Regions from separate parts of the Pararhodobacter zhoushanensis genome, predicted to be linked through region 1. Evidence: riboswitches for the same ligand, from Rfam matches in the RefSeq annotation. Region 1 holds a riboswitch; each other region holds the start of a gene.
The links. A riboswitch is a leader RNA that binds a small molecule or an ion and turns the genes downstream of it on or off. The one in region 1 is predicted to bind thiamine pyrophosphate.
Positions count from the first base shown of each region.

Region 2: linked by a shared signal. The riboswitch ahead of thiB (thiamine ABC transporter substrate binding subunit) and the one ahead of OKW52_RS08710 (NUDIX hydrolase) in region 1 are both predicted to bind thiamine pyrophosphate.
Region 3: linked by a shared signal. The riboswitch ahead of thiC (phosphomethylpyrimidine synthase ThiC) and the one ahead of OKW52_RS08710 (NUDIX hydrolase) in region 1 are both predicted to bind thiamine pyrophosphate.

Region 1 covers NZ_JAPDFL010000001.1:1,746,636-1,756,115, forward strand. The annotation lists gene OKW52_RS08685 (SDR family NAD(P)-dependent oxidoreductase) at 1-156, shown strand, start outside; gene OKW52_RS08690 (acyl-CoA dehydrogenase family protein) at 153-1,343, shown strand; gene OKW52_RS08695 (acetyl-CoA C-acetyltransferase) at 1,491-2,651, shown strand; gene OKW52_RS08700 (NAD(P)H-dependent flavin oxidoreductase) at 2,652-3,629, shown strand; gene thiD (bifunctional hydroxymethylpyrimidine kinase/phosphomethylpyrimidine kinase) at 4,125-4,931, opposite strand; gene OKW52_RS08710 (NUDIX hydrolase) at 4,928-5,434, opposite strand; TPP riboswitch at 5,403-5,524, opposite strand; gene OKW52_RS08715 (2Fe-2S iron-sulfur cluster-binding protein) at 5,646-5,966, shown strand; gene OKW52_RS08720 (MarR family winged helix-turn-helix transcriptional regulator) at 5,978-6,466, opposite strand; gene OKW52_RS08725 (dihydroxyacetone kinase family protein) at 6,537-8,204, shown strand; gene OKW52_RS08730 (cytochrome P450) at 8,284-9,480, shown strand, end outside.
Region 2 covers NZ_JAPDFL010000001.1:177,057-186,536, reverse strand. The annotation lists gene ugpB (sn-glycerol-3-phosphate ABC transporter substrate-binding protein UgpB) at 1-615, shown strand, start outside; gene ugpA (sn-glycerol-3-phosphate ABC transporter permease UgpA) at 685-1,572, shown strand; gene ugpE (sn-glycerol-3-phosphate ABC transporter permease UgpE) at 1,585-2,433, shown strand; gene ugpC (sn-glycerol-3-phosphate ABC transporter ATP-binding protein UgpC) at 2,435-3,481, shown strand; gene OKW52_RS00905 (antibiotic biosynthesis monooxygenase family protein) at 3,656-3,976, opposite strand; TPP riboswitch at 4,041-4,147, shown strand; gene thiB (thiamine ABC transporter substrate binding subunit) at 4,186-5,187, shown strand; gene OKW52_RS00895 (ABC transporter permease family protein) at 5,171-6,721, shown strand; gene OKW52_RS00890 (thiamine ABC transporter ATP-binding protein) at 6,708-7,400, shown strand; gene OKW52_RS00885 (hypothetical protein) at 7,397-7,903, opposite strand; gene OKW52_RS00880 (cytochrome c1) at 8,020-8,802, opposite strand; gene petB (cytochrome b) at 8,826-9,480, opposite strand, start outside.
Region 3 covers NZ_JAPDFL010000001.1:2,609,387-2,618,866, reverse strand. The annotation lists gene thiE (thiamine phosphate synthase) at 1-518, opposite strand, end outside; gene thiM (hydroxyethylthiazole kinase) at 515-1,324, opposite strand; gene thiC (phosphomethylpyrimidine synthase ThiC) at 1,321-3,123, opposite strand; TPP riboswitch at 3,221-3,343, opposite strand; gene ggt (gamma-glutamyltransferase) at 3,506-5,302, opposite strand; gene OKW52_RS13100 (lytic murein transglycosylase) at 5,352-6,497, opposite strand; gene OKW52_RS13095 (ABC transporter permease) at 6,697-7,833, shown strand; gene OKW52_RS13090 (ABC transporter ATP-binding protein) at 7,836-8,639, shown strand; gene OKW52_RS13085 (MlaD family protein) at 8,640-9,480, shown strand, end outside.

The DNA of each region.
Region 1 (9,480 bases):
GAGGCGCAAGACAGTCTGGGCCGTCAGGTGCCGTTCCCGCCGCGTCTGGGCGATCCGTCCGAATACGCGCGACTCGTCGCCGCGATCATCGACAACCCCATGCTGAACGGCGAAGTCATTCGTCTGGACGGCGCAATTCGGATGGCCCCGAAATGAGCAACCTTCTGGAAACCACCGGCATCTCGGACCGCGCGCTCGACATCGCCGACCGGGTCGAGCGTTTCGTCCGCGAGACCATCGCGCCCTATGAACGCGACCCGCGCCGCACGTCGCACGGGCCGAGTGACGAACTGGCCACCGAGCTGAAGGCGCTGGCGCGCAAGGCCGGGGTGCTGACCCCGCATGTCCTGCCCGATGGCGGCCACCTGACCCAGCGCGAGACAGCCGCCGTGCTGATCCGCTCGGGCCTGTCGCCTCTGGGTCCGATCGCCTGCAATACGGCCGCGCCCGATGAGGGCAACATGTACCTGCTCGGCAAGGTCGCCAGCCCCGAACTGAAGGCGCGCTATCTTGAGCCGATGATCCGTGGCGAGAAGCGCTCGGCCTTCTTCATGACCGAACCGGCCGAGGATGGCGGCGCGGGTTCGGACCCGTCGATGATGCTGACCACCTGCCGCATGGACGGCAACCATTGGGTGATCAATGGCCGCAAGACCTATATCACCGGGGCCGACGGGGCCGGGGTGGGCATCGTCATGGCGAAATCTGACGAGGGCGCCTGCATGTTTCTGGTCGATCTGCCCGATCCGGCGATCAGGATCGAGCGGGTGATGGATACCATCGACAGCTCAATGCCCGGCGGTCACGCCGTGGTCAGCATCGACAACCTGCGCGTGCCCGCGACGCAGATGCTGGGCGAAAGCGGCGAGGGCTTCCGCTATGCGCAGGTCCGCCTGTCGCCCGCGCGGCTGAGCCATTGCATGCGCTGGCTGGGGGCCTGCGTGCGCGCCAACGAGATCGCGACCGACTATGCCAACCGCCGCATGGCCTTTGGCAAGCAGCTGATTGACCATGAGGGCGTCGGCTTCATGCTGGCCGAGAACCTGCTGGACCTCAAGCAGGCCGAGCTGATGACCTATTGGTGTGCCGACGTGCTCGACACCGGGGCGGGCGGCACGGCGCAAAGCTCGATGGCCAAGGTGGCGGTGTCCGAGGCGCTGATGCGCATCGCGGATCGTTGCGTGCAGGTGATGGGCGGGCAGGGCGTGACCGGTGACACCATCGTCGAACAGGTGTTCCGCGAAATCCGCGCCTTCCGCATCTATGACGGCCCGACCGAGGTGCACAAATGGTCGCTGGCCAAGAAGATCAAGCGCGACTGGAAAAAAGCGCAAGAGGCATGACCCGCGCGGCCCCCGACGTTCAGGCGAATGCCGGGGCCGCGGTTTGTCGCGCTGGCCGTCGCGGCCATGAAAGCCTGCCGCTGGCTGACCGGGCCGCAGGGATCAAACATGCGGCCCAGTCCGGGCCGTCTTTCAGGAGGAACACCGATGGCCGAGGCCTATCTCGTCGAACTGGTCCGCACTGCGGGCGGGCGTCGCAAGGGCGCGCTGGCAAACTGGCACCCCGCCGATCTGGGCGCCGAGGTGATCGACGCGCTTGTCGCGCGCTCACGCATCGACCCGGTGGCGATTGACGATGTGATCGTCGGCTGCGTGACGCAGGCTGGCGAGCAGGCCTTTGCCTTTGGCCGCAACTGCGTGCTGGCCTCGGGCCTGCCCGAAAGCGTCCCGGCCGTGACGATTGACCGCCAGTGCGGCTCGTCCCAGCAGGCGGTCCAGTTTGCGGCGCAGGCCGTGATGTCGGGCACGCAGGATGTGGTGATCGCGATGGGCGTGGAATCCATGACCCGTGTGCCGATGTTCTCGAACCTGACCTTGCACAGCAAAGAGGGGCTTGGCATCGGCCCGTTCAGCGACCGGATCGCCAAACGCTTTGGCACCCGCGATTTCAGCCAGTTCAAGGGGGCGGAGATGATCGCGCAGAAGCACGGGTTTGACCGCGCGCAGCTTGACGCCTTCGCGCTGGAAAGCCACCGCCGTGCTGCTGCCGCGACCGACGCCGGGGCCTTTGCCGACGAGATCGTGCCGCTGGCCATCGACGGCGGGATGCACAGCCGCGACGAGGGGATCCGCGCCGACGCCTCGCTCGAGTCGATCGGCGCGGTCAGGCTGCTTGAGGAAGGCGGCATGATCACCGCCGCCAATGCCTCGCAGATCTGCGACGGGGCGGCGGGGGTGCTGGTGGTGTCGGAAGCTGCGCTCAAACGCTACAACCTGACGCCAAGGGCGCGGATCGTGACCATGACCGTCACCGGCGGTGATCCGGTGATCATGCTCGAAGAGCCGATCCCGGCAACGATCAAGGCCCTCAGGCGCGCGGGTCTGAGCATCGACGACATCGACCTTTACGAGGTCAACGAGGCCTTCGCCCCGGTGCCGATGGCCTGGCTCAAGATGCTTGACGCTGATCCGGCACAGCTGAACGTCAACGGCGGGGCCATCGCGCTGGGGCACCCGCTGGGTGCGTCCGGCGCGCGGCTGATGACCACGCTGGTCAACGCGCTGCACAAGCGGGGCAAGAAATACGGCTTGCAGACCATGTGCGAAGGTGGCGGTCTGGCGAATGTGACGATTGTGGAGGCGCTCTGAATGGCCCTGAAAACCAAGATCACCGAGATGCTCGGCATCCAGCATCCCATCGTGCAGGGCGGCATGATGTGGGTCGGCACCGCCGAGATGGCCTCGGCCGTGTCCAACGCGGGCGGGTTGGGCATCCTGACCGCGCTGACGCAACCGACCCCGGACGATCTGCGCCGCGAGATCGACCGCTGCCGCGCAATGACCGACAAGCCGTTCGGCGTGAACCTGACGCTGTTGCCCTCGGTCTCACCGCCGCCCTACGCCGAGTATCGCCGCGCGATCATCGACAGTGGCGTTACCATCGTGGAAACCGCAGGCTCGCGGCCGCAGGAGCATGTCGAAGAGTTCAAGTCGCATGGCCTGACCGTTCTGCACAAATGCACGTCGGTCCGGCATGCCGTGTCGGCGCAGCGCATGGGCGTCGATATCATCTCGATCGACGGGTTCGAATGCGCGGGCCATCCCGGTGAGGATGACGTGCCGGGGCTGGTCCTGATCCCCGCCGCAGCCGATCAGGTGACGGTGCCGATGCTGGCCTCGGGCGGGATCGGTGACGGGCGCGGGCTGGCGGCGGCGCTGGCGCTGGGTGCCGAGGGGGTCAACATGGGCACCCGCTTTTGCGCGACGGTCGAAGCACCGATCCATGATGACGTGAAGGCGATGCTGGTCAGCAACACCGAGCGCGACACCAACCTGATCTTCCGGGGCTTCAAGAACACCGGACGGGTCGCCAAGACAACGGTGTCGGACAGGGTGGTCGAGATCGGCACGCGCCCCGGCGCTGTGTTCGAGGATGTGCGTCCGATGGTGTCAGGCGCCAAGGGGCGGCAGGCGCTGACCACGGGCGATCTGGATGCCGGGCTGATCTGGGCCGGACAGATCCAGGGTCTGATCCACGATATCCCCACCTGTGCGGTCTTGTTGTCACGGATGGTGGCCGATGCTGAGGCGATCATTCGCGGCCGGATGGCCGGTTTCCTTGCCTGACCGACTGCCGCCGGTCCCCGATGGTCCGGCGGTTCTCATGCCAGCCCAGCACGCCGCTGCGGCGTGGTTCGGACGGGATGTCCGTCTCCTTTCGTGCCATGCGTGGCGGAACCCTGCCTGCGGACAGGCGCGGGGCCGGGTCAGGCTGCGTCACGCCGTCCGCGCTGACCAAGCTGCCGCGCGTGGTGTTCTGCGGCTACGTAATGGCACAGGCCATCGACAGCGCCCGGGCACGGCAGGTGTCGCTCTTCAACAGCAGCGTGCCACCGTCATCGCGCGTCTTTCGCGCGGTGACCTGCACCAGCCGGTCGCGCTGGCGGGCTCAAGGTAGCTCATCCCTTTGCTCGGCAAAGAGCGGATTGTCCGGCTGACCTGCCATGGGTCTGTCATCGAGCCACGACTCATGATGGTCCTTTGCGCCTCGTGGTGCGGGTTGAGCAATCGCCGGGCGCGCGGACCGCTCACCGCGCGCAGCGGGACGGACGATTGCGGCGGTCAGCCTGACGGCCAAAGGGCGTGGAAATGGTGGACCGGCCCGTGGCCGTGGCCCACGTCCAGCGCCTCGGCGGCGCCGAGGGCGGCGTGCAGATAGGCCTTGGCCTGCCGCACGCTCTCGACCATCCCGAGGCCGGGCAGCAGCGCCGTAATGGCCGAAGACAGCGTGCAACCGGTGCCGTGGTCATTGGTGGTGGTGATGCGGGGCGCGGCGAAAGCCGTCACGCTATCCGCGCCTGCCAGCAGGTCGGTGCTCTCCTTGCTTGCGGCCAGATGCCCGCCCTTCAGCAACACCCAGTCCGATCCCAGCGCCAGAAGTTCGGGCAGGGCGGTCTGCATGTCGTCGGCTGTCCAGTGATCGGGGCGACCCAGCAGCACGGCGGCTTCGGGCAGGTTCGGGGTGATCAGCGTCGCCAGCGGCACCAGCCGGTCGCGCACCGCGGCCACCGCCTCAGGGTCCAGCAGCGCGTGGCCGCTTTTGGCGACCATCACCGGATCCAGCACGATTCTGGCCACCTTGTGATGGCGCAGACGATCCGCCACGGCCTCGGCAATCCCGGCGTTGGCGATCATGCCGATCTTCACCGCGTCGATGCGCACATCCTCTAGCACCGCGTCGATCTGGTCGGCCACGAAGGCCGGGTCCAGCGCCACAAAGGACCGCACACCCTGCGTGTTCTGGGCCACGACGGCGGTGATCACCGAGCATGCATAGGCCCCCAGCGCCGAAAAGGCCTTGATATCGGCCTGAATTCCCGCGCCGCCGGACGGATCGGTGCCCGCGATGGTCAGGACATTGGCGATCATGGCGCGACCTCCGCCATCAGCGCTGCCGCCTGCGCGGCGACCGTGGCGACATCGCGGCTGAGCGGCAACGCGGCCAGACGGTCGAGAGCGACCCACCGCGCGTCGAGCGCGTCATCTGCGGCGACGGGTTCGCCCTGCGTCCACTGGCACAGCGCGGTGATCAGGATGAAATGATGGCGCAGGGCCTCGTCGTCACCCCGGTCCAGCGCATCCAGCGCGCCAAAGACGCGCAACACGCGGGCCGAGACGCCGGTTTCCTCGGTCAACTCGCGCAGGGCAGCATCGTGCAGCGTCTCGCCCCGCTCGATCTTGCCGCCGGGAAAGCCCCAAAGGCCCGCATCGGGCGGATTGGCGCGGCGCACAAGCAGGACGTCACCGTCGCGCACCACGACAGCAAGGATCGCGGCAATCGGGCGGTCGGGCAGGGGGGTGTCAGCATGGCGGCCTCGTCTTTTGAGGCCGGCAAAGGAGAGAGCGCGGCGGTCCCGTCCCTTCGCCGGCATGATCCGGATCAGGTTCAAAGGGTCACTGCGCTGTACCGTGCGATGCTGTCAGACTCTCAGCCCCCTGACGGGGCCCCCCTCGGTGACAGGGATGATATCAGGCTGCGCCCCGGGTTCAATGCTGGCTGGCGACGGGGCCGTGAAAACTTGCACCATACGTGTTGCATTATAAACAAGTTGCAATATAAACCGTGCCGAAGAGGAGTTTCCGATGGTCAAGATTATCTTTGTGTCAGCCTCAGGCGCGCGCACGGAACTGGACGTGTCCGAAGGCACCAGCATCATGCAGGCCGCTGTGCAGAACGGCGTTGACGGCGTGATCGGCGAATGCGGCGGGGCGGCGATGTGCGCGACCTGCCATGTCCATATCGACCCGGCCTTTGCCGACAAGGTGCAACCGATTGCCGATATCGAAGAGGCGATGCTGGACTGCGCGATGTCCCCGGTTGATGCGCGCAGCCGTCTGGGCTGTCAGATCGCGCTGGGGCCGGAACTGGACGGCGTGATCGTCCATCTGCCGCCGTCGCAATGACCGTTGCTGCGCTAGCGCCCGAGGGCCTCGCGGTCCACGGTGTCGATCTTGGACAGATTCTGGCGCATGCGCTCGAACATCGCGAACAGCGTGTCCAGTTCGGCCTCGTTGAACCCGTCCAGCAGCGCGGCCTCGCGCCGCAGCGCGATGGCGATGATGCGGTCGTGCAGCGCCGCGCCCGAGGGGGTCAGCCACAACAGCCGCTTGCGATCCACCAGTCGCGCGACGGCATGGCCCATCTCTTCCAGATGGCGGCTCGACCGGCTGACGATGGATTTGTTCATCGCGACCATCTCGACGATGCGCATGGCCTGAATGCCCGGCTCGTTGCGCAGGGCGGAGAGCACACGCCATTCGTTCAGACCGATGCCGAAGATCTCAAGGTAGAGCTGCGAGGCGCCCCAGGACAGGCTGTTGTTCAGGACGGACAGGTAATAGGGCGCATAGCGCTGGGCCGTAACCGACAGATCGCGGTCGGTGATGATGTCGGTCTCGGGCATCCGGCGTCTCCTGCGTTCAGAGGTCTTTAGCGGTGACTACGTTTAATTGCAAACCACGAGGGAGGGCACGTTGAAAAAGCTCATCAATGACGTGAAAGATGTCGTTCCACAGGCGCTGGCGGGTCTGGTTGCCACATCGAACGGCCTGCGCCTGATCGAAGGCACCACCATCGTGGTGCGCGCCGATCTGGACGCGGTGAAAGCGGCGGGCAAGGTTGCGCTGATCTCCGGCGGTGGCTCGGGTCATGAGCCGGCGCATGCGGGCTATGTCGGCGCGGGGATGCTGACAGCGGCGGTGGCGGGCGACGTGTTCGCTTCGCCCTCGACCGACGCCGTGCTGACGGCGATCCGCGCGGTGGCGGGGCCGGGAGGCGTGCTGCTGATCGTCAAGAACTACACCGGCGACCGGCTGAATTTCGGACTGGCCGCGCAGATCGCGCGCGGTGAGGGGATCGAGGCCGAAGTGCTGATCGTCGATGACGACGCGGCGCTGGGTTCGGCGGAAAAGACCGCCGGGCGGCGCGGGATCGCGGGCACGGTTCTGGTGCACAAGATCGTCGGCGCTGCGGCCGAGGCCGGTCTGTCGCTGGCCGAGGTCAAGGCGCGCGGCGAGGCGGCGGTCAAGGCCACCGGCTCGATGGGCGTGGCGCTGAGCCCGTGCACCGTGCCCGCCGCGGGCACCCCGAATTTCGAACTGGGCGCGGATGAGATCGAGATGGGGCTGGGCATCCATGGCGAATCCGGGCTGGCGCGCATCACCCTGCGCCCCTCGGCGCATCTGGCCGAGGATATGATCGACACCATCGCCGCCGACCGCCGTTTCAGCGCGGGCGACCGCGTGGCGCTGTTGGTCAACAATCTGGGCTCGACCCCGCCGATGGAGGTTTCCATCATCGCCGGCGACGCGCTCAACGCCTGTTCGCGGCTGGGGCTGGAGGTGTCGCGCGTCTGGGCGGGGACGTTCCTGACGGCGATCGACATGGCCGGGGTCTCGCTGTCGCTGATGGCGCTGGATGACGACCGGCTGGCGGCGCTGGACGCGCCCGCGTCGGCTCCGGCGTGGATGCTGCCGGGGTTGCGTGAGGGGCTGACGGTTCCCGCGCCTGCTGCGGTCGCAGATGTGGTGGCAGACGGGGCAGGGGAGCCTGCGGTGCTGGCCGCACTGCTCGCGGGATGCGCGGCGCTGATCAAGGCCGAGCCCGAACTGACGCGGATGGATCAGGTGGTCGGCGACGGCGACATCGGCCGCTCGCTGGCGGGCGGGGCCGAGGCGCTGATTGCCGAGAAAGCGACGCTGGCAGGCCTGTCGGGCGCGGCGTTCTGGCGGCATGTCGGCGCGGTGGTGCGGCGTTCGACCGGGGGCACCTCGGGGCCGCTGTATGCGATCCTTGCCTTTGGGGCGGCGAATGCGCTCGACACTGCCGAGGGTGACGCCGGCACGGTGCTGGCTGCCGCTTTCGCCAGCGGTGTCAAGGCCTTGTGCGATCTGGGCGGGGCTGAGCCGGGGGACCGGACGATGGTCGATGCGCTGGCACCTGCCCTGGGGGCGATGGCGGCTGGCGGCACCCCGTCCCAGCGTCTGCGCGCGGCGGCCAAGGCTGCCGAAAGCGGGGCCGAGGCGACAAGGCAGATGAAGCCGCGCCGGGGCCGGTCCAGCTATGTCGGCGACCGGGTGCTGGGCCATCCCGATCCGGGCGCGGTGGCGGTGGCGCTGTGGCTGAGTGCGGCCGCCAGCTAGATCGTTTCCAAAGATACAAGTCACTTGCAATATAAACCCGTTGCTAATTAAACTGTCCGTGTTCGGAGGAGAGCGCCCCATGACCAACAGCGATTCGCGAGATCGTCCCGTGCTGGATATCGACCCGTTCAGCCGCGAGAGCATGGATAATCCCATTGCTCTGGATGAAGCGATCCGCGCGGCGGGTCCGGTTGCCTGGGTGCCCAAATACGGCTTCTGGATCACCGGCCACGATGCTGTGGTGCGCGAAGTGTTCGAGGATTGGCGCCGCTTTTCCTCGGCCTTTGGCACCGGGCTGACCAATGTCGTGACCGAAGAGCCGTGGCGCAAGCCGTCGGTCATTCTGGAAGCCGATCCGCCCATCCACACCCCCAACCGCAAAGTGCTGGCCAAGGTTCTGTCCCCCGCCGCTTTGCGCAAGATGGCCGATGATTTCCGCGCCGAGGCTGACCGCATGGTCGATGCCCTGCTGGAGCACGACACGGTCGATCTGGCCAGCGATCTGGCCTTTGCTTTCCCGTTCAAGGTTTTGCCGGATGCAGCAGGCCTGCAGCCCTCGGGGCGGCACCATCTGATGCCCTATTCCACGTTGAATTTCAACGCGATGGGGCCAAAGAACGACCTGTACCACGCCGCCCGCAAGATCGTGGAAGAGCAAGGTACGTTTGAATATGTCGCGGCACAGATGGCCGAGGAAAACCTGCTTCCCGGCGGGTTCGGCGAGGAAATCTACAGCGCCGTACACCGGGGCGAGATCTCGAATGATGACGCAGGCATGCTGGTGCGTGCCTTCATTTCGGCCGGGATCGACACCACGGTCTTTGGCATCGGCATCGCCATCAAGGCGCTGATCGAGAACCCGGCGCAATGGGACAAGCTGCGCGCCGACCCCTCGCTGGCCCGTGCGGCCTTTGAAGAGGGGCTGCGCTGGTACGCGCCCAGCCCGGTGATCGGCCGCACGACCAGTGGTCCGACCGACCTGGCGGGCGTGCAGCTGGGCGGCGGCGAGAAGGTGATGATGTGGCTGGGCGCGGCCAACCGCGACCCTGCGCGCTGGGACGATCCCGACACCTATGACATCAGCCGCCGCACCGTGGGCCATCTGGCTTTTGGCACCGGCATTCACGGCTGCGTCGGCCAGATGGTCGCGCGGCTGGAAGCGGAATCCGTTCTGGGAGCCCTCGCGCGCAAGGTCGCGAAGATCGAGCTGATCGGCACCCCCGAGCGCGTCTACATCAACTGGCTGCGGGGGTATCACTCGCTTCCGGCCCGGCTG
Region 2 (9,480 bases), 1.6 Mb from region 1:
AATCTGGCCCGTTGGCAGTCCGAAGGCCTGTTCAGCTGGGCGGGCGGCGGCGCTGGCCCTGACGCGGGTGCCAAGTTCTATTCGGGCGAATGCGCGATGATGATGGAAAGCTCGGCCGGTCGTGCCGGGGTTCTGTCGAACGCCACGTTCAACGTCGGCTATGGCATGCAGCCGTATTACGCCGATGTCGAAGGCGCGCCGCAGAACTCGATCATCGGCGGGGCCACGCTGTGGGCGCTGACGGGTCACACCGACGAGGAATACACCGGCGTTGCCCAGTTCTTCGCCTTCCTGTCGCTGCCCGAGAACCAGGCCTGGTGGCACCAGAACACCGGCTACCTGCCGATCACGCAGGCCGCTTTCGAGCTGACCCAGTCGGAAGGTTACTATGACGCCAACCCCGGCGCCGACATCTCGATCCGTCAGATGAACCTGAACCCGCCGACCGAAAACTCGCGCGGTCTGCGTTTCGGGAATTTCGTTCAGATCCGCGACATCATCTCGGAAGAGATGGAAGCGATGATCATCGGTACGATCGGCGCCCAGCAAGCCGCGGACAACATCGTCGCGCGCGGCAACGATCTGCTGCGCGATTTCGAAGCGGCGACGCAGTAATCCGAACAGACCCTTGCCCGCCCGGTTCCTCAGGATCGGGCGGGTCCCTCTTTTTGCAGGACGACCGGCATGCAGACCAAGCGCATGACCTTCACCAACAGTCGCTGGCTGCCCTATGCGCTGCTGGCCCCGCAGGTGATCATCACGCTGATCTTCTTTGTCTGGCCCGCGAGCCAGGCCTTGTGGCAATCCATGTTGCGTCAGGACCCGTTCGGGCTGCGCACCACCTTCATCTGGTTTCGCAATTTCGAGCGTCTGTTTGCCGACCCGCATTATCTGGTGTCGATGAAAACGACGCTGATCTTTTCGGTGTCGACCACGCTGCTGGCCATGTCGGTGTCACTGCTGTTCGCGGTGATGGTGAACCGGATGATCCGCTCGCGCGATGGCTATGCGACGTTTCTGGTCTGGCCTTACGCTGTGGCCCCGGCGGTTGCCGGTGTGCTGTGGTGGTTCATCTTCAACCCGTCCATCGGCATCCTGCCCTATATGCTGGGCGGCATCGGGATCGAGTGGAACCACCGGCTGGAAAGCAGCCACGCGATGATTCTGGTGGTGATCGCCGCCGCGTGGAAGCAGATCAGCTATAACTTCCTGTTCTTCCTTGCCGGTCTGCAATCCATCCCGCAATCGCTGATCGAGGCGGCGGCGATTGATGGCGCCAGCCGGTCCAAGCGGTTCTGGACCATCGTGTTCCCGCTGCTGTCGCCGGCGACGTTCTTCCTGCTGGTGGTGAACATCGTCTACGCGATGTTCGACACGTTCGGCGTGATCCATGCCACGACCGAAGGCGGCCCTGCGCAGGCGACCAATATTCTGGTCTACAAGGTCTATCGCGACGGGTTCATCGGCAACAATCTCGGCTCGTCCGCAGCGCAATCGGTTGTGCTGATGGGGATCGTCATCGTCCTGACCGTGGTCCAGTTCCGCTGGATCGAGCGTCGGGTGAATTACTAAAGGCGCCGCATCATGGTAGAAAACGACCGCTGGGGCACGCTTCTTGCCCATCTCATCCTGATCATCGGCGTCGCCATCGTGGTGTTCCCGGTCTATGTGGCGCTGATCGCCTCGACCCACGCGCCGGGCACCTTCCTGCAGGGCGTCATGCCGTTGCTGCCCGGCAGCCACGCGATCGAGAACTATTCGACCGTGATCTTCGAGGGGCGCTCGAACGCCGGTGCGCCGCCTATTGGCCTGATGCTGTGGAACAGCTTCGTCATGGCGATGATGATCGCGGTGGGCAAGATTGCGATCTCGCTGCTCTCGGCCTTCGCCATCGTCTATTTCCGCTTCCGGTTCCGCATCTTCTTCTTCTGGATCATCTTCATCACCCTGATGCTGCCGGTCGAGGTGCGCATCGTGCCGACCTATCAGGTTGTCGCCAATCTGGGGATGCTCAACAGCTACTGGGGCCTGTCGATCCCGCTGATCGCCTCGGCCACGGCGACCTTCCTGTTCCGGCAGTTCTTCATGACCGTGCCCGAGGAAATGCTGGAAGCCGCGCGCGTTGATGGTGCCGGGCCGCTCAAGTTCTTCAAGGACATCCTGCTGCCCCTGTCGGTCACCAACATCGCCGCGATGTTTGTGATCATGTTCATCTATGGCTGGAACCAGTACCTCTGGCCGCTTCTGGTGACCAATGACGAGGCTTATTACACCGTCGTCATGGGCATTCAGCGCATGGTGACCGGAGCCGACAGCGAGCCCCTGTGGCATCTGGTGATGGCCACCGTCGTGCTGGCCGCGCTGCCGCCTATCCTGGTGATTTTGTTCATGCAACGGCTCTTTGTGAAGGGCCTGACCGAGACGGAGAAGTAATATGGCCCGCATCGTGCTTGATGGCCTGTCCAAGGTCTATCCCGGCGGCGTCCAGGCGGTGAGCGACGTCAGCCTCGACATCGCCGATGGCGAGATGATCGTGCTCGTCGGCCCCTCGGGCTGCGGCAAGTCCACGCTGCTGCGCATGGTCGCCGGGCTGGAGACGATCACCGGCGGGACTCTGACCATCGGCGACCGTGTGGTGAACGGTCTGGAGCCCGCGCAGCGTGACATCGCCATGGTGTTCCAGAACTACGCGCTCTACCCGCATATGACGGTTTACAACAACCTCGCCTACGGGCTGCGCAATCAGGGCGTGGACAAGGCCGAGATCGAGCGCCGGGTGCAGGAAGCAGCCGCGATGCTGCAGATCGGCGAGTATCTCGACCGCAAGCCGCGCAATCTGTCGGGCGGCCAGCGTCAGCGCGTGGCCATGGGGCGGGCGCTGGTGCGCGAACCGGCGGCGTTCCTGTTCGACGAGCCGCTGTCGAACCTCGACGCCAAGCTGCGCGTGCAGATGCGGGTTGAGATCCGGCAGTTGCAGAAACGGCTCAAGACCACCTCGCTCTATGTGACGCATGACCAGCTGGAAGCGCTGACCATGGCCGACCGGCTGGTGGTGCTGAACGGCGGCAAGATCGAGCAGGTCGGCACGCCGATGGAGCTGTACTCGCGCCCCGCGACGGTGTTTGTCGCCGGGTTCATCGGCTCTCCGGCGATGAACATGATCGACATGGCCTATCTGCGCGATAGCGGCATCGCCCCTCAGGCGCTGCCTTCGGGCACCGACCTGATCGGCGTGCGCCCGGACGAGCTGCTGCTGACCCCGCCCGCAGAGCCGCATCTGGCGCTGAACGGCACGGTGGTACTGCTGGAACCGGCCGGGGCCGAGAGCCACATCTACGTCACACTGGGCGGCAGCGACCAGCCGATCACCGTGCGTCTCTCTGGCCTGCCTGCCGTGACCGAAGGCGCGCCGATCACGCTTTATGCCGCGCTGGACGGGCTGCACCCGTTCAACAGCGCCAGCGGTCGGCGCACAGGGTGAGCGGGCAGGGGGGCCTCGGCCCCCCTCTGGCCGTTCCGGCCATTCACCCCCGAGGATATTTGAAGAGCAAAGAGGGGCGTTAAGCTTTCGTTAACCGCGCCTCATTTTCTGTCTGAAAATATCCTCCGGGAGCGTCCGGGAGGGTGGAAAACCCTCCCGGTTCCACAGCGCCGTTCAGAACACCGCTGCGACCTCGTACATCACCGGCTCGAAATGCGTGCACAGCGCCGCGATCTTGCGGTTGCGCTCGCGCATCTCGGTGGTGCGCAGCATGGCCTGAAAGTCGCCACGCTTTTCCCAGCGCGAATAGGTCGAGATCCGCGTCTGCGCGTCATTCACATGCAGCGCGCCGCCCAGAAATCCGGGCTGGTGGCGGATCACCGCCTCATAGGCGTCATTCAGCGCGTCAAGCACGTCGCTGCAGGTGCCGGGGGTCATCTCGAAGGTGGTGATGACGGTCTGGCCGTCGAAGTCCGGTGTGATGGCGATGGGCATGAAGAGCCTCCCTTTGCTGCGGTCATGGTGCCCCCTTGCGGTCGCTCTGCAAAGCTCTATCTTGCCCGCTACCTCGGGGTGCCGGCGCAATCCGGCTGAGATGTGGGCAACCACGGACCCGTTGAACCTGAACCGGTTAGGACCGGCGGAGGGAAGGTGACAGGATGATCCTCCACCCCGACCCTGCCCGTCGCAATGGAGGAATGATCATGACCCATCCGACCTTTGCCACGGGATTGCTTGCGGCTTGTGCGCTGGCAGTTCCCCTGATGGCAAACGCCCAGACACCCCAACTGCGGGTGCTCACCTATGACAGTTTCATCGCTGACTGGGGCCCCGGCCCGCAGATCGAGGCCGCGTTCGAGGCGACCTGCGGCTGCGATCTGGTGTTCGAGGCCGCCGGTGACGCCGCCGCGATGCTGGCGCGGCTGATGCTGGAGGGCGCGCGCAGCGACACCGACGTGGTTCTGGGGCTGGACACCAACCTGACCGCTGCCGCTGCCGAAGCCGGCCTGATCGCGCCGCATGGTCTGTCGCCGCAGCTGGATCTGCCGGTTGCCTGGGACGATCCCCTGTTCGTGCCCTTCGACTGGAGCTGGTTCGCCTTCGTCTATGACACCACCCGCGTCGCGACCCCGCCGCGCAGCTTTGCCGATCTGATCGACAGCGATCTGAGCGTGGTGATTCAGGACCCGCGTTCCTCGACCCCCGGTCTGGGCCTGCTGATGTGGGTCAAGGCGCTGTACGGCGATCAGGCCGGGGCGATCTGGCAGGGCCTCGCCCCGCGCATCCTGACCGTCACGCCGGGCTGGTCCGAGGCTTACGGCCTGTTCCTTGAGGGCGAGGCCGACATGGTGCTGAGCTATACCACCTCACCCGCCTATCACATCATCGCCGAGGGCGATGACACCAAGGCCGCCGCGCTGTTCGACGAGGGCCATTACATGCAGGTCGAGGTCGGCGGCGTTGTCGCGGGGACCGATCAGCCCGAACTGGCGGCGCAGTTTCTGGACTTCATGACCTCGGACGCCGCGCAGGCGCTGATCCCCGAAACCAACTGGATGTACCCTGCCGTGATGCCCGAGGGCGGTCTGGCCGAGGGGTTCGCGGCACTGCCGCGGCCCGAGGTGTCGATCCTGCTGCCCGCGGACGCGGCGCAGGCCTTGCGGGATCCCGCCCTTGCCGAGTGGCGGGATGCGCTGGCGCAGTGAGCCCTTCTGGTTGATCGGGGCCGCCGCGCTGGTCGCGGCGGTCCTTGTCGTGCTGAACCTTGGCGCTTTGGGTGCCGTGGTCTGGCGGGCCGAGGGCAGCGCCAGCTTGAGCAGCGCCGACTGGTCTGCGCTGCGCTTTACCGTGGTGCAGGCGGCGGTGTCGGCGCTGGTCTCGGTCGCGCTGGCGATCCCGGTGGCGCGCGCGCTGGCGCGGCGGCGCTTTGCCGGGCGCGGGGTGCTGATCGTGCTGATGGGCGCGCCGTTCATTCTGCCGGTGCTGGTGGCGGTGATCGGCCTGCTGGCCGTGCTGGGCCGCAACGGCATCGTCAACGAGGCACTGGTCTGGCTGGGTCTGCCGCGTTTCAGCATCTACGGCTTTCACGGCGTCATTCTGGCGCATGTGTTCTTCAACCTGCCGCTGTCGGTGCGCCTGCTGTTGCAGGGCTGGGCGCGGATCCCGGGAGAGCATCTGCGGCTGTCCTCGGCACTGGGGTTCGGCGCGGTCGCGCGGTGGCGGCATATCGAGGGGCCGATGCTGGCCCGCGTGGTGCCCGGCGCGCTGGCGGTGGTGTTTCTGATCTGCCTGACCTCGTTCGCGGTGGCGTTGACGCTGGGCGGCGGCCCGCGCGCGACGACGCTGGAGCTGGCGATTTACCAGGCCTTCCGTTTCGATTTCGATCTGGGGCGCGCGGCGCTGTTGGCGGCGGTGCAGGCGGGCGTCGGGTTGGCCGCGCTGCTGGCGCTGGCGCGGTTCACGCTGCCTGAGGGGGCGAGCACCGGCATGGACCGGGTGGCACCTGCGCCGCCCGGCGGGCTGGCCAAGGGGCTGGACGCGCTGGCGATTGCGCTGGCGGCGGCGTTCCTGCTCGCGCCGCTGGCGATGGTGGTGATCAAGGGGCTGCCTGCGGTGGTCGGTCTGCCTGCGGTGGTCTGGTGGGCCACGCTGCGGTCGCTGTTGGTGGCGGGGCTGTCGGTGGTGCTGCTGGCGGTGTTTGCGGCGACATTGACGGCGGCGTCGCTGTATCGCAAAGCGCCTGAGGCGTTGGGGATGGCGGCGCTGATCTCATCGCCGCTGGTCATCGGCACCGGGCTGTTCGTGTTGGCGAACCCGTGGATCGACCCGGCGCGGCTGGCGCTGCCGGTGACGGCACTGGTCAATGCGGCGATGGCGCTGCCCTTTGCCCTGCGCGCGCTGGTGCCTGCCGCGCGGCGGGCCGAGGCGGATTTCGCGCGGCTCTCGGCGGCGCTGGGGCTGAGCACGGCGGCACATTGGCGGCTGGTGCTGTGGCCGCGCCTGCGCCGCCCGGCGGGCTTTGCGCTGGGGCTGGGGGCGGCGCTGTCGCTGGGGGATCTGGGGGTGATCGTGCTGTTCGCGCAGACCGGGTCCGAGACCCTGCCCATGCAGATGCACCGGCTGATGGGGGCGTATCGCAGCGGCGAGTCGGCGGGGGCGGCGGTGCTGCTGCTGGCGCTGTCGCTGGGGGCCTTTGTGGCCGTGGAACGGATTGTCGGAGGGCGCGATGCTGGGGCTTGACGGGGTAGAGATCGTGCTGGGCAGCTTCCGCTTGGCGGCGGACCTGAGCGTGCCGCAGGGCGCGCGGATCGCCGTGATGGGGCCGTCGGGAGCGGGAAAATCGACGCTGATCGGCGCGGTAGCGGGGTTTGTGCCGCTGGCTGCCGGGGCGATCAGCTGGCAGGGCGCGCGGATTGACGGGCTGGCCCCGGCGCTGCGACCGCTGAGCATTCTGTTTCAGGACAACAACCTGCTGCCGCATCTGAGCGTCTTTGACAATGTGGCGCTGGGGGTGAACCCCAACCTGCGCCTGAGCACGGCGCAAAAGGCGGCGGTGGGGCAGGCGCTGGTCGAGACGGGGCTAAGCGGCCTTGAGGCCCGCAAACCCGCGCAGCTGTCAGGCGGGCAGGTCAGCCGGGCCGGGCTGGCGCGGGTGCTGTTGCGGGCGCGGCCGATGATCCTGCTGGACGAGCCGTTCTCGGCACTGGGGCCGGCGCTGAAACGCCAGATGCTGGATCTGGTGGCGCGGATCGCGGATGAGACGGGGGCGACGCTGCTGATGATCACCCATGACCCCGAGGATGCGCTGCGCCTGTGCGATCAGACCATCGTGGTGGCGGAGGGTCGGGCCGCGCCGCCTGCGGCCACGGGGGCGCTGCTGGCTGATCCACCGCCCGCGTTGAAGGCTTATCTGGGTTAGATCCCGCAGGTCCGGTGCAGGGCGGCACGGGCGGCGTCGCTGCCGTTGAGGCGATAGGCGGTGATGCGCTCGCCCGCGGCGTTGAGCAATTCCAGCCGGGTGCCCCAGGCGAAGGCGTCGAGCAACGCGGGATCCAGCACGTCCAACGCCACCCAAGCGCGGTCGGCGGGGCGGTAGTGTAGCGCGCGCTCGAAGCTCTGGCCGTCGATGGCGAAGCGCACGGGTTCGCTGTCCGACAGCCCCAGCCCGTCACCGTAATAGCGCGACAGGCGCAGCTGCCCGGCGGGGGCGTCGCGGGTGCACGACAGTTCGATCCTGCCCGCGTGGTTGTCGCCCTCGGCGGTGATCTGCACGCTGTCGCCCTGTTGCAGCACCAGCCACGTACCGGGCGCGACAAAGCGGAAGCTTTGTTCGCTGCCCCAGCGGCCCACGCCCTGCCATTGTGCGAGGGCGGGCAGGGGGGCGGCGAGGGCGAGAAACAGCGTAAGAACCGGGCGCAGCATCGGCAATCTCCAAAGATGACAAAAGCCTAACGGCCGCGCCAGCGCGTTTCCAGACCCGCAAAATGCAAAACGCGCCCCGGGGGGCGCATTTCACGGTTCTGTGACGGATCAGCCGATCAGCTGTTCTTGGCCGCGTCCTTGACCGGTGCCCAGAGGCGCTTGTTGGTCAGGTAGAGCAGCGAGGCCAGCAGCGCCAGGAAGATGACGCCGATAAAGCCCCACATCTTGCGCTCGACCAGTTTGGGTTCGGCGGCCCACATCAGGAAGGCAGCGACGTCTTGCGCCATTTGCTCTTCGGTGGCTTCGGTGCCGTCCGCGTATTCCAGCAGACCGTCTTCCAGCTGCGGCGGCATGGCGACGTTGCCGCCAAAGGCCGTGTTTTCATAGAAGATGGCGCCGCCCTGCTCGGTCTCTTCCCCGGTGAACCCGGTCAGGAACGAGGCGATATACTCAGGACCACCGATCCCGTGCAGCAGCTGGTTGATCCCCAGGCCATAGGGGCCGTGGAAACCGGCGCGGGCCTTGGCCATCATGCTGAGGTCCGGGGCGTTTTCCATGCTGGAGCCGGGGAAGTGGTCAGGACCGCTGGCGGCGCGGTAGCCGCCGTCGCCGTCAGGCACTTCCATCGTCGCCGCATAGGCGCGCATCACGTCGTCTTCCAGACCGAGGCCGGTCTCGTCGCTGAGCGAGCGGAAGGTGACCAGGTCCAGACCGTGGCAGGCTGCGCAGACCTCGGTATAGACCTGCAGACCGCGCTGCAGCTGCGCCCGGTCGTAGGAGCCGAAGGGCCCCTCGAACGAGAACGCAAAGTCGTGGACGTGACCCGATTCTGCGGCCAGCACGGGGGTGGACCCCAGTGCCAGCACGGTCATCGCCGAAAGGGCAAGTTTCTTGATCATGATCTTCACTCTCTTCCTTTCGCTCACTCGGCCGGGATCTGCTCAGGGGCCGGGCCGCTCTTCTTGGCCTTTGCCTTCACTTGGGCCTTGAAGTCCTGCTCGATGGTCGCCGGCGGAGTCGTCGGACGCTCAAGGACACCCAGCAGCGGCAGGATGATCAGGAAATAGCCGAACCAGTAGGCGGAACCGATCAGGGAAATATTGGTATAGATCCCTTCCGCAGGCATCGCACCGACCCACATCAGCACCACGAAGTCGACCGCCAGCAGCCAGAAGAACGACTTGAACATCGGACGGTGGCGACCCGAGCGGACCGACGAGGTGTCGAGCCACGGGGTCAGCGCCATCACCGCAATCGCCCCGAACATCGCCAGCACACCAAAGAACTTGGCGTCGATGATGCCGAAGGACAGCCAGTTCGCCGCGATCACCACCCAGACATCGGCGGTAAAGGCACGCAGGATCGCGTAGAACGGCAGGTAATACCATTCCGGCACGATATGCGCAGGCGTCGAAAGCGGGTTGGCCATGATGTAGTTGTCAGGGTGGCCCAGGAAGTTCGGCATGAAGGCGACGATCGCCCAGAACACCAGCAGCACCACGACCAGCGCGAACAGATCCTTGATCACGAAATAGGGCCAGAAGGGCAGCGTGTCCTTCTCGGCTTCTTCCTTGGAC
Region 3 (9,480 bases), 860 kb from region 1:
GCGACATGCGCCGCTTTCAGCCCGCCGATGGCCACGGCGGGCAGGCGGCTTGCGGCCACTTGCGCGGCCAGCCCGTCAAAGCCGATGGGCTGCTTGTGGTCGGTCTTGGTCGGCGTGGCAAAGACCGGCCCCGCGCCGATGTAATCCACGAGCGCGGGGTCAGCCGCCGCCGCCAGCGCCGGCGTCTCGACCGACAGGCCAAGGATCGCCCCGGCCCCGAGGCGCGCCCGCGCCTCGGCCACCGACATATCGCCCTGCCCGATGTGCAGCCCGTCCGCCCCCAGCGCCACCGCCGCGGCGACATCATCGTTGATGATCAGCCGCGCGCCACTGCCCGCCAGCGCCGCCTGCAAGGCCCGACCGGTCGCGATCATCGCCGCCGTATCGGCCCGCTTGTCGCGCAGCTGCACCATCGTCACCCCGCCCGCCACAGCACGGCGGGCGGTTTCGACCATGCCGACCCCGGCGCAAAGGCCGGGATCGAGCACGAGATAGACGGATAGATCGAACGCTTTCACGCCGCGACATCCTCGGCGCTGTGGATCACCGCCTCGGCGTCCAGCGCCTCGGGCGTCACCGCGTGCAGCGCATCGAGGAACCGAGGCGCAAAGCTGCCCGGCCCCTGCGCACCCGGATGCGCCCGCTGCCCGGCGACGGCGAAATGCGCCAGCGCCGCGACGGTCGCGTCAAACGGATCGGCTGCCCGCGCCGCATAGGCCCCGCACAGGCCGGTCAGCGAACACCCCAGCGCCGTGTTCATTGGCATCCACAGCGAGCCGCCTTTGATCCGAACAGCGCGGGTGCCGTCCGTCACAAAGTCCACCGCGCCCGTGACGGCCACCACGCCGCCGGTCTGCTGTGCCAGCCTGCGCGCGCCGTCCTCGGCGGCAGCGACGGCATCGCGGCCATCGACGCCCTGCCCCCGGCTGGCCTCACCCACCAGCGACAGGATTTCCGAGGCATTGCCGCGGATGATCGTCGGCCGCAGCGCCACCAGCTCGGCGGCAACCCGGCGGCGCAGGGCGGTGGCCTGACAGGCGACCGGGTCCAGCACCCAAGGCCGCTTGGCCTGCTGTGCGCCACCAATCGCGGCGCGCATCCCGTCGACAAAGGGCATCGACAGCGTGCCGATGTTCACCGTCAACGCCCCCGCGATCTGCGCGAACTCGCCCGCTTCCTCGGCGTCCGAGACCATCGCCGGCGACGCCCCCGCCGCCAGCAGTACATTGGCGGCGATGTTCATCGCGACATAATTGGTGATGCATTGCACCAGCGGCGGTTCGGCACGCAGGGCGGCCAGCAGGGTTCCGGGTGATTGGCTCATTTCGTGTCCTCCAGCGGCATATACAGATCCCCGCCTGCGCGGAATTTCTCGGCCATTCTGGCCATGCCTTCTTTTTGCGCCTCGGCGCGGATGTCGTGAGAAATGCGCATCGAGCAGAACTTCGGCCCGCACATCGAGCAGAAATGCGCGGTCTTGTGCGCCTCTTTCGGCAGGGTCTCGTCATGCATCGAGCGCGCGGTATCGGGGTCGAGCGACAGGTTGAACTGATCCTCCCAGCGGAACTCGAACCGCGCGCGGCTCAGCGCGTCGTCGCGGATCTGCGCGGCGGGGTGGCCTTTGGCCAGATCGGCTGCGTGGGCGGCGATCTTGTAGGTGATCACGCCGGTTTTCACGTCGTCGCGGTCGGGCAGGCCCAGATGTTCCTTGGGCGTGACGTAGCACAGCATGGCACAGCCGAACCAGCCGATCATCGCAGCACCAATACCGCTGGTGATGTGGTCATAGCCCGGCGCGATATCGGTGGTCAGCGGCCCGAGGGTGTAGAACGGCGCCTCGCCGCAGACCGCAAGCTGCTTGTCCATATTGGCCTTGATCTTGTGCATCGGCACATGGCCGGGGCCTTCGATCATCACCTGACAGTCTTTGGCCCAGGCAATCTGCGTCAACTCGCCCAGCGTCTCCAGCTCGGCGAATTGCGCCTGATCATTGGCATCGGCGATGGAACCGGGGCGCAGCCCGTCGCCAAGGCTGAACGACACGTCATAGGCCCGCGCGATGTCGCAGATCTCGTCGAAATGCTCGTACAGAAAGCTCTCGCGGTGGTGGTGCAGGCACCATTTGGCCATGATCGAGCCGCCGCGGCTGACGATCCCGGTCACCCGGTTCACCGTCATCGGGATCATGTGCAGGCGCACACCGGCGTGGATGGTGAAATAATCCACCCCCTGCTCGGCCTGCTCGATCAGCGTGTCGCGGTACACCTCCCACGTCAGATCCTCGGCAATGCCGTTCACCTTTTCCAGCGCCTGATAGAGCGGCACGGTGCCGATAGGCACGGGGCTGTTGCGCAGGATCCAGTCGCGGATGTTGTGGATGTTGCGGCCCGTCGACAGGTCCATGACGGTATCGGCCCCCCAGCGGGTGGCCCAGACCATCTTTTCGACCTCCTCCTCCATCGACGAGGTGACGGCAGAGTTGCCGATATTGGCGTTGATCTTGACCAGAAAATTGCGCCCGATGGCCATCGGCTCGGCCTCGGGGTGGTTGATGTTGGCCGGGATGATCGCCCGGCCCCGCGCCACTTCGTCCCGCACGAATTCAGGCGTGATGTAATCGGGGATGTCAGCGCCGAAGCTCTCGCCATCGCGCAGCAGCGCCTGTTTGGCCGCCTTGCGGCCCATATTCTCGCGGATCGCGACGAACTCCATCTCAGGCGTGACGATCCCGGCGCGGGCATAGGCGATCTGGGTGACAGACCGGCCCCCGGTCGCCCGGCGCGGGGCGTGGCGGACGGGGAATTCGGGCACCAGCCGCGCGCCCTCAGCCAAGCCGTTATCCTCAGGCCGGACATGGCGGCCCTCATAGCTTTCGGTATCGCCGCGCGCGGCGACCCAAGCCTCCCGGATGCGCGCAAGACCCCCATCAATCGCAATGTCCAACGCCGGATCGGTATAGGGGCCCGAGCTGTCATAGACCGTCACGGGTGGTTCGCCCGCGCTGGGGTGCAGGTCAATCTCGCGCATCGGGACGCGGATCTGCGGGTGAAGAACGCCCGCGTGCCAGACGCGGCGCGATGCGGGCAGCGGACCCGTCGTCACGCGGGGGGTAAGGTCTTTCATCGGTCAGAGCCTCCAGTGCTCAAAGCGTTGGAGACCCAGTTCCGCGTCGAATGGAGAAAGGCTGAACGGAATACGCCTGTGACGTATCGGCAAGAGCCGCGCAGCCGGTGCACCATCCCTACGCCAGTATGAACTGGATCAGGTTCATCGGGTCACTGCGCTGCGCCTTGCGGCACGATCAGTATCTCAGCCTCTTGTCGAGACCCCCCGGGTGAGTGCGCCCAACCTGCGCCAAAGGCCCAAGGCTTGTCAATGTGCCGTGTGCGGTCTTGGCAGGGTCATGCGTCTTCCCGCCACAGAAGCAGATTTACCTTTTGTTTTTCATGGCATTAGGAAAGATTCAGGCGCACAAAAGCACGCCAGAGTCGCGTGGTGCGCGCCGCTATCCTCCCAGCGCGATCCCCTCGCGGCGGCGGTCCGCGCCGCCCGACAGACCGTCGGGCGTGATCTCGATTGCCTGCAGGCCAGAGGTCATCGCCCCCACCTGCACCGCGTAACCAAGCTCGCTCAGCGCACCGGCAAAATCTGCCGCGACGGTGCCTTCTTCCAGATCATAGCGGCCAAAGCGGTTCACCGCATGCGCCATGTCGACGGCTTCCTGCACGTTCATATTCCAATCCAGAAACCCGATGATCGCCTGCGCGACGTAGCCGATGATCTGGCTGCCGCCCGGCGAGCCGATGACCAGAACCGGTGCGCCGTCCTGCATCACGATGGTTGGCGCCATCGACGACCGGGGCCGCTTGCCCGGCTCGACCCGGTTGGCAATCGGCACGCCGTTGTCATGGCTGCGGAACGAGAAATCCGTCAGCTCGTTGTTGAGCAAAAACCCGCCCGGCGCCATCAGGCGAGAGCCGAAGCCGTTCTCGATGGTGGTCGTCATCGACAGCGCGTTGCCATAGGCATCAACGATGGAGATATGGCTGGTGGCAGGCATTTCGATCGGCACGTTATCCGCCCAGTTCAGCGCGTGCTCGAACACCGGCATTCCGGCCTCGACGCTCTCCAACGCCCGATCACCCCGCAACGCCTCGGCCCGCGACGACAGATAGGCAGGATCGACAAGCCCAGCGGTCGGCACCGGCACATAATCGGGGTCGGCCATATAGCGTTCCCGGTCGGCGAAGGCCTGACGCGAGGCATCGCCGATCAACCGCCAGGTCTGCGGATCGCCCGGGCCCATCGCGGCCAGATCAAAATGGCTGAGCTGTCCGAGGATCTGCCCGACGGTCAGCGCCCCCGACGAGGGCGGCCCCATGCCGCAGACCTCATAGCTGCGATACGCAGCGCAAACGGCGGGCCGTTCGACCGCCTCATAGGCGGCGAGGTCGATCATCGCCAGCCGACCCGGATTGCCCGGCGCGTTTTGCACTGTATCGACAATGCCTTGCGCGATGTCACCGTGATAGAAGACGCCAGCACCCTGAGCCGCCAAAGCCCGAAGGGTCGCGGCATAGGCCGGGTTGGTCAGCATCGCGCCTGCCGCAAGCGGCACCCCGCCGGGCAGGAAATAATCAGCGGTCGGGGCAAAGCGCGACAGGCGTTCGGCATCGGCGGCAATGGACTCGGCCATGCGCGGCGAGACGGCAAAGCCGTCCTCGGCCAGCGTGATCGCGGGCGTGAACAGATCCGACCAGTCGGCCCGTCCCCAACGGTCATGCGCCATCTGCATCAGCGCGGGCGTGCCCGGCACACCGACCGAGCGCCCGCCGACCACCGCATCCCAGAACCCCATGGCCGCGCCATCGACCTGAAACAGCGTCGGATCGGCGGCAAGCGGCGCGCGTTCGCGCCCGTCGAGCGTGGTCAGTGCGCCGGTTTGCGCATCATACCAGACCAGAAACGCGCCGCCGCCCAGCCCCGAGCTTTGCGGCTCGACCAGTCCGAGCACCGTCTGCACCGCCACCATCGCATCGGCCGCCGTACCACCGGCGGCCAGGACGCCTGCCCCGGCCTCAGCCGCCAGCGGATTGGCGACGGCGACCATCCAGTGCTCGGCTGTCACCGGCAGCCCCGCATCCCGTGTTGCCAGCGCGGCCTGCGACGCCTCGCCAAGCGCCCAGACCCCGGCAGAGGTCGCCGCTTCCGGGGCCACGGTATCGGCGGCTTGCTGGGCATGGGCGGCCAAGGCCGAGCCGCAGAGCAGCAGGAAACTGGCTGAGACAAGGCGCATGGTCATTCCCTTCTGGTTGGCAGGCGGGGTTTTGTCCCGCTGTGGTTTTCTCCCCTCAGCGCAGGCTTTGCAGCAGCGCTTGTGACGGGGTTCCGGTGACCGGCAAGCCACGGCTGGCCTGATAGGCGCTGATCGCGCTTTCGGTGTTCGACCCGATCACGCCGTCCGCGCCCTGCGTGTCGAAGCCGCGCGCGGTGAGGCGCTCTTGCAGGGCGATGCGGTCGTTCTTGGTCAGGCCATTGGCATCGGGCGGGAAGCTGCCACGCAGCGGCCCGGCGCCGCCGATCCGGTCGGCCAGATGCCCGACCCCCAGCGCATAGGCTTCCGACGGGTTATAGCGCTTGATCACCCGGAAATTGCGCGTGGTGTCGAACTGCGGCCCACCCGCCTGCGGTTGGATCACCGTGCCGCTGGGCGATCCGCTGACCAGCTCGCGTCCCCAGCTCATGCCCCGGACCCAGCCGTGACGTTCCAGATAGGCCGCTGTCGTCGCCAAGGCGTCCGAGGGATCCTCGGACCAGATGTCGCGCCGGCCGTCGCCGGTGAAATCCACCGCGTATTCCTGAAAGACCGTGGGCATGCACTGCGTGTGCCCCATCGCCCCGGCCCAACTGCCGGTCATCCGGCTGGCCTGAATGTCGCCGTTCTGCACGATCCTGAGCGCGGCAATAAGCTCGCGCTCGAAATACCGCCCACGTCTTCCCTCAAACGCCAGCGTCGAGGTGGCCGAGATCACCGGGATCAGCCCCTGACGTTCGCCGTAATAGCTTTCCAGCCCCCAGATTGCCGTGACGATCTTGGCATCGACGCCGGTATTCTCTTCGATCGCAAACAGCGTCCGGCGATGGCGGGCATAGGCGGCGCGGCCCTTCTCGACCCGTTCATCCGAGGCGGCGATGGCGAGGTAATCCTCAAGCGTGCGGCGGAATTCGGTCTGGTTCTGATCGCGCGTCACCACGCCGGGCAAAAAGCCTGCCCCCTGAAACGCCGTGTTCAGGGTGGCGCTGGTGATCCCCTGCCCCATCGCCCGCTCACGGAACGACACCACCCAGGCGTCATAGGCCCGGTTGGACGCGGGCAAAAGGTCGGCGGGAAGGCCCTCTGGTTCGGCCGTACTCATGCGCGCTGTCACCGACCGCGAGCAAGCCGCCAACCCAAGGCTGCCCAGCCCCAGACCAAAGAGGCGTCTGTTCATCTGCATCACTCTGCCCACCATTTTTTCATTTTCGCCTATGGTGCCGACAAGTCGCCCCGCACACAATGCCGCAGTTGCAGGCATGGCGATCACAATCTGTCCAAGGGGTGGTGCACCTTGGCTTTACTCTCTCGCCGGGCTCTGTTCTATCAGATCAGCCGCGCTATCCTTGTAACCTCAAGCAAAATGCGCTTGAACGGAGTTCATGACGGTGCCGCCAGACCTTGCCCCCGAGATTACTGTCGTCGCCGAGCCTGCGTCCACCACGGTGGCAATCCGCGGGCAGGTCACGATCTATTCGCTCAGCGCGGTCCAGACGCAGCTTGCCAACCTTCCCGAAGGGCCGGATGTGTCGCTCGATCTGACGCAGGTCACGCGGCTGGACACAGCCGGTGCATGGCTCGTGACGACGCTCAGGGAAAAGATCACCGCGCGCGGTGCCGGGTTCGAGGTTCGCGGCCTTGCGCCCGAAGCCCAGAGCTTTCTCGACAGCGTCGAAAAAGCGATGCCACACCCCGAGGCCGCGAGCGCCGAGCGCAAGACCCTTGCCGATCTGGTTGCCGGGATCGGCGCGGCGGTGGTTGGCGGCGTCAGCCTGCTGCTCAGCCTGTTGGGGTATTTCGGCATGTTTCTGGCGCGGCTTGCCCGCGCCTTCCGCCACCCGCGTGAATTCCGCCTGACGGCACTGGTGCATCATTGCGAAGAAGTCGGGCTCAAGGCGGTTCCCATCGTCGCCCTCATGGCGTTTCTGATCGGCGTGGTTCTGGCGTTTCAGGGTGCCTCGCAGCTGCGGCAGTTCGGGGCCGAGGTGTTTGTCGTCGACCTGATCGCCGTGTCCATCCTGCGCGAGCTGGGCATTCTGCTGACCTCGATCATCGTGGCCGGTCGCACGGCCTCGGCCTTCACCGCCGCCATCGGCTCGATGAAGATGCGCGAAGAGATCGACGCGATGCGCACGCTGGGGCTGGACCCCGGCATGACGCTGTTCGTGCCGCGCATTCTGGCGCTGTTGCTGATGCTGCCGATCCTTGGCCTGATCGCCGATATCGCCGGGCTATTCGGCGGCGCGCTGATGGCATGGGTCGAGCTGGGCATCTCGCCTGCCATGTTCCGGACCCGGCTGGTCGAAGGCACGGATGTCAGCCATTTTCTGGCCGGTGTGATCAAGGCCCCGGTCTTTGCGCTGATCATCGGCGTGATCGGCTGCCGGTCGGGCATGCAGGTGCAAAGCAACGCGGAATCGCTGGGGCAGATGACCTCGAAAGCCGTGGTGATGGCGATCTTCTCGGTGATCGTCGCCGATGCCGCGTTTTCGATTTTCTTCGCACAGATCGGGTTCTGACAATGACTGACGCCCCCTCGGATGCGGTGATCACGGTGCGCGGCGTGCGCAACCAGTTCGGCACGCATCTGGTGCATGACGCTCTTGACCTTGATGTCTGGCGCGGCGAAATTCTGGGTGTGGTCGGCGGTTCCGGCACCGGGAAATCGGTGCTGCTGCGCACCATCGCCGGATTGCAGCAGCCCGCTGCCGGCACCATCACCGTGCTGGGCACCGACCTGAGCACGGCGACCGAAGACCAGCGCAAAGCCATCGAGGCGCGCTGGGGCGTGATGTTTCAGGACGGCGCGCTGTTTTCCTCGCTGACCGTGCGCGAAAACGTCGAGGTGCCGATGCGCAGCGTGCCGGGTCTGTCACGCGAAACCGTGCGGGCTTTGGCCGATCTGAAGATTTCGATGGTCGGCCTGCCCTATCTGGCGGGCGACAAATACCCGTCCGAGCTGTCAGGCGGCATGCGCAAGCGGGCCGGTCTGGCGCGGGCCTTGGCGCTGGACCCCGATATCGTGTTTCTTGACGAGCCCACAGCAGGGCTTGACCCGATTGGTGCCGCAGATTTCGATCAGCTGATCAAGGGCCTCAGCCGATCGCTGGGCTTGACCGTATTCCTCGTGACTCACGATCTGGATACGCTACATGCTATCTGCGACAGGATCGCCGTTCTGGCTGAACGCAAGGTTCTGGTCACCGGCACGATGCAAGAAATGCTCAGCGTCGATCATCCGTGGGTGCACAGTTATTTTCACGGTCCGCGCGCACGCGCCGCACTGGACCACGCCAACAGCCAGACTGCCGGGAAGGGCGACTAAGTGGAAACGAAAGCCAATTACGTTCTTATCGGCCTGTTCACCATCGCCGGAATTGTCGGGCTTCTGGGGTTCTTTATCTGGTTCGCACAGGTCGAGCTGGACCGCCAGTTCGCCTATTACGACGTGCGTTTTGACTCGGTGTCGGGGTTGAGCAACGCGTCTGACGTGCGCTTCAGCGGATTGCCGGTTGGTCAGGTCGTCGCGGTGCGCCTGTCGCCGGACAACGATGGCAGCATCACCGTGCGGCTGGAAATTGCCGCCGATACGCCGGTCCGTGCTGACAGTGTTGCCACCATCGAATCGCAGGGGGTCACTGGTGTGTCCTATGTGGGCATCAGCGCGGGCACCTCGACCGAGCCCTTGCTGGTTCCCACCGCACGCCAGTCAGTGCCCGAGATCACCGCCGGGCGCTCGATCCTGCAAACCCTGTCCGAGGACGGGCCGCAACTGGTCAACGAGACGCTGCGTGTGGTGGAGGGGATCAGCGCGCTGTTGAGTGACGAAAACCAGCAGCGTATTCAGGCGATCCTGACGAATGCGGAAACCGCGTCCGAAGGCTTGTCCACCGCGTTGCAAGGCTTCTCTGGCGTCGCCGGAACGGTTGACGAGTTTGCGCAGCAAATAAACCGGTTCAACACAACGCTGGACACGCTCACCACCAGTCTGACCGGGGTTCTGTCAACGGCGGACGAGACGCTTGAATCCATCACCACACTCGCCGCGCGCTCGACCGTTCTGGTGGACAACGGCACCGTTGCCGTCGTGTCGATCGAAGCCGCCGTCGCCGAGGCCGAGCGCTATATCACCGAAGATCTGACCCCGGTCACCACCACCGTTCGCA